2 regions of the Rhizobium sp. WSM1274 genome follow, and region 2 is predicted to be linked to the other one. Evidence: predicted binding sites of a transcription regulator. Region 2 holds the regulator's gene; the other holds the start of a gene.

Region 1 (2,201 bases), 1.7 Mb from region 2:
GGCCAACGGTGCTGCATGGGCCGCAACCTCGAGTGCACCCGCATCCGCAACGCCTGACTTGGCGACGAGCCATGACTGCGCTTGGGCGTAGGCATCGCTCTTCAGCGCGGCATTGTCGGCGTTGTTCAGATTGTAGACGACCGTAGCTGTGCCGAGCATGCGGCCGCCTATCACGTCGAGAGGAGAATGCATGCCGGCGAGGATGCGGTCTTCGCCCAGCTCGCTGGCACGCGTGATCATTTCCTGAAAGCGTTGCGGCACGAGATAGGCCATGGCCAGTGCATCCCGCCAGGCTTCCGCCGTATGCCCGCTCGGGAAACCGCCGTCCTCGGCCGGCTTGCCGCCCTTGGCCGGCTCCAGCGTTGGGACGACCGATACGTCCTGGCTCCAGCGGTAGGGGCGGGCATATTTGAAATAGCGTTTGGCCGGCTCTGTCGAGCCGTCACCGCTGGCGGCGTTGATGAAGTCGATAGCAAGTCCCATGTCGGGGTTGGCGTCGATCTTGTTTTCCGCGTCCGGCTTGCTGCCGGCGCCGCGATTGTTGCCCTTGTCATCATATTTGACCGTCGTCGCATCGGCTGCCACCTCGGTGATCGTGGTGGTCTGCTTCGAGCCGGCCTTCCAGGCATCCGTCAGCGGACCGAGGCCATCGACGATGCTGGCATTCTTGCCGCGCCGATCGTCGAGATAGGCGGCGACGGCCTGATCGGCCGTCCGCGCCCGCGTCGCTTTGACGACATAGGCGATGTTGGCGTCATGGACGGCCTGGTTGACGATATGGCCGTCGGTCTTGCTGGACGGAATGCCGTCCCAATCCGTCTTGGCGACCGCCGGGCAATTATCCTTGGCCGGGGCTTCGACACCCGCATCGACGAAAGGCGTGCGCGGGGTCCAGATTTCGAGGAAGCCGGAGAGAAGATGAACGGCGGCATTGGTGTCCACCGTCGAGAAGCAGGCGTCACCGCGTTTGTTGGTGTTTCCGGCCTGCGCATAAGGCGCTTTCGCCGCCGTCGCCTGCTCGGCGCTGGCAAGTGATGGCACGATGGAAAGAAGGCAGACGAGGGCGGTGCTCAGGCGGCAAAGGCTTAAAACAGACATGGTGATACCCGAAATGTTTGAACGAACGCCGGGAGAGTTAGAGCTCTCATGTGACAGATCAATTGCAAAAATATTGCCATTCTGTGAACCTGTCGGTGCCCGCCTCTTGCCTTTCCCAACCATCCCGCCAAAACTGCCGGAGAGACGATGAGCCCAACCGGAATGCCGGAAAGGAAGACATGGCAGCGCGCCAACGCATCATTCCGGTGAGACGCGAATACAATCGCTGGGTCGCCAACCAGACGCTGGAAGATTACGCGTTGCGCTTCACCGCAAAGAGCGCTCGCCATTTCTCCTCGCAGCGGATCTCGCAGACGGCGATCGGCGCGATCTCCTTTCTGGCGCTGGAGGCGATCGGCGGCGCGATCACTCTTTCCTACGGCACGACCAACGCCTTTTACGCCATTATCGTCGCCTCGGTCGCCATGCTGGCGATCGGCCTGCCGATCAGCCGCTACGCCATCCGCCACGGCGTCGACATCGATCTTCTGACGCGTGGCGCGGGCTTCGGCTATATCGGCTCGACTATCACCTCGCTGATCTATGCGAGCTTCACCTTCATGCTGTTTGCGATCGAGGCATCGATCATGTCCGGCGCGCTGGAGCTCACCCTCGGCATCCCGCTCTGGATCGGCTACATCATCAGCGCCGTCATGGTAATCCCGCTGGTGACGCACGGCGTGCGGCTGATCAGCAAGTTCCAGCTGATGACCCAGCCCTTTTGGATCGTGCTGAATATCCTTCCCTTGATCTTCATCGCCTTGTCGGACTGGGAAAAATTCGATCTCTGGCGCGCCTTCGCCGGCATCCGCCATGCCTCCGGTCCGCCCGGCACCATCGCCGAATTCGATCTGGTGGAATTCGGCGCTGCCTCCGCCGTCATCCTGGCGCTGATGTCGCAGATCGGCGAACAGGCCGACTTCCTGCGCTTCCTGCCGCCGGACCCGCAGCGCAAGTGGCGCCACCGCCTGGCGATCTTTCTCGCCGGGCCCGGCTGGGTCATCATCGGCGCGCCGAAGCTGCTTGCCGGTTCATTTCTGGTCGTGCTGACCTTCACCTCGGGCGTCCCCCTCGATCGCGCCGCCGACCCGGCGCAAATGTAT
Region 2 (2,201 bases):
TGCATGCGGCGGAACTAGTCACCAAAATTGATCAAGCGTTTCTTGTTTCGGAGCTCCCGGGACAACGGTGAGGGATTCTGCCATCACCAACGCAGAAGGTGGAGACAGGGCATGAACTGGACAGACGAGCGGGTCGAGAAACTCAAGAAACTTTGGGCCGAAGGACTGAGCGCCAGCCAGATCGCTGCGCAGCTTGGCGGGGTCAGCAGAAACGCGGTCATCGGCAAAGTGCATCGGCTGTGCCTCCCCGGCCGTGCCAAGGCCGGCGGCACCAACACCGCGGCGCGAACGCCGAAGCGCAATACCTCGGCGCCGCGCGCGCCGAACTACGCCTCACGGGTCACGACCCGCACCGTTACCCGCCAGCAGGGCGCGACCATGCTGAAGGAAGAGATCGAGATCGAAACGATCGAGGAAATGGAATATGTGCCGAGAGGCAATGTGGTGGTGCCGATTTCCCGACGCCTCGGCCTGACGGAGCTGACCGAACGCACCTGCAAGTGGCCGGTCGGCGATCCGCTGAAGGACGACTTCCATTTCTGCGGCTGCGAGTCCCCCGACAATTCGCCTTATTGCGGCTATCACCAGAAGCTTGCCTACCAGCCGGTCAACGAACGCCGCCGGGCGGCAGCCCGGGCCAGCTGAACGGGTGATCATTGCTAGAATGACGAAACGGGCCGAGTGGCCCGTTTTTTATGCAATTTTGGTCCGTGCGGATGGCTGCCCCTCATCCGCCTGCCGGCACCTTCTCCCCGCTTGCGGGGCGAAGGGACATGCCGCACCCTCTCCATCCCCACCAACCTTTCGCGGGGCACGTCCCCTCGCCCCGCTTACGGGGAGAGGGTTAGGGTGAGGGGCAGACGTTAGCACGAGCCCTTGTCAGTAACCAGAACGGAAGCCCTCAGGCTTCCATCGAATAGCCGGCGCCGCGGACGGTGCGGATAACGTCCTGCATGTTGGAGAAATTCAGCGCCTTGCGCAGGCGGCCGACATGGACGTCGACGGTGCGCTCGTCGACATAGATATCGTGGCCCCAGACGCCATCCAACAGCTGCGAGCGGGAGAAGACCCGGCCCGGCGACGACATCAGGAATTCCAGCAGGCGGAATTCGGTGGGGCCGAGGCGGACTTCACGGGTCTTGCGATGGACGCGATGGGTCTCGCGGTCGAGCTCGATGTCACCGCATTTCAGCACCGTCGACAGCACCTCGGGACGGGCGCGGCGCAGCATCGCCTTGACGCGGGCAACGAGCTCGGGGGTCGAGAAGGGCTTGACGACGTAATCGTCGGCGCCCGTCGACAATCCGCGGACGCGCTCGCTCTCTTCGCCGCGCGCCGTCAGCATGATGATCGGCAGGCGCTCGGTTTCCGGCCGCATGCGCAGCCGCCGGCAGAGCTCGATGCCCGAGACGCCGGGCAGCATCCAATCGAGGATGAGAAGATCGGGAGTGCGCTCCTGAAGCCGCATTTCGGCTTCGTCGCCACGAAGAATGGTATCGACCTCGAAGCCTTCCGCTTCGAGATTGTAGCGAAGAAGCACGCTGAGGGCTTCCTCGTCTTCAACAACTGCAACTCTCGGGATCATGCGTATCGGTCTCCTCGCGCATGATCCTTAAACCGGGGGTGATTTAAGCAATGCATCCTGCGCAAACTCAGAAATTGGCTGCGACCTCTTTGCGCGCCCGGACGGGCGCGCACGCAATTGACTGGTCCGGGCGACTGGCCCGGACGGTTATTCCGTGACCGCGCCGACGGTGTTGGCGCTGTCGTCCTTCGGACGGTCGCCTTCCGGCTGCGCGCCTGTCGTCATGTAAAAGATCGTTTCGGCGATATTGGTGGCGTGGTCGCCGATGCGCTCGATGTTCTTGGCGCAGAAGAGAAGATGCGTGCAGCTGGTGATGTTGCGCGGATCTTCCATCATGTAGGTCAGGAGCTCGCGGAACAGCGACGTGTACATCGCGTCGATCTCGTTGTCGCGTTCGCGGATCGCATTCGCCTTGTCGGCGGAACGATTGGTGTAGACGTCGAGCACTTCCTTGAGCTGGACGAGCGCCAGCTCGGACAGATGCTCAAGGCCGCGGGCGAGCTTGCGGGGAACGCCGGTGCTTTGGACGGCGATGACGCGCTTGGCGGTGTTCTTGCCGAGGTCGCCGACGCGTTCGAGATCGGCGGCGATGCGGATCGAACCCATGATTTCGCGC

The links. The regulator PhoB, encoded in region 2, activates phosphate uptake and scavenging genes when phosphate is short. The targets are predictions, from matches to a motif close to TGTCATNNANCTGTCAT.
Region 1: a site for PhoB is predicted at 1,149-1,165, ahead of N2600_RS17250 (acid phosphatase). Genes of this name have one in related genera too.

The regions. Positions count from the first base shown of each region.
Region 1 covers NZ_CP104138.1:3,431,658-3,433,858, forward strand. Annotated here, with positions in the region: gene N2600_RS17250 (acid phosphatase) at 1-1,098, opposite strand, end outside; gene N2600_RS17255 (hybrid sensor histidine kinase/response regulator) at 1,278-2,201, shown strand, end outside.
Region 2 covers NZ_CP104138.1:186,092-188,292, reverse strand. Annotated here, with positions in the region: gene N2600_RS00950 (GcrA family cell cycle regulator) at 112-645, shown strand; gene phoB (phosphate regulon transcriptional regulator PhoB) at 902-1,585, opposite strand; gene phoU (phosphate signaling complex protein PhoU) at 1,733-2,201, opposite strand, start outside.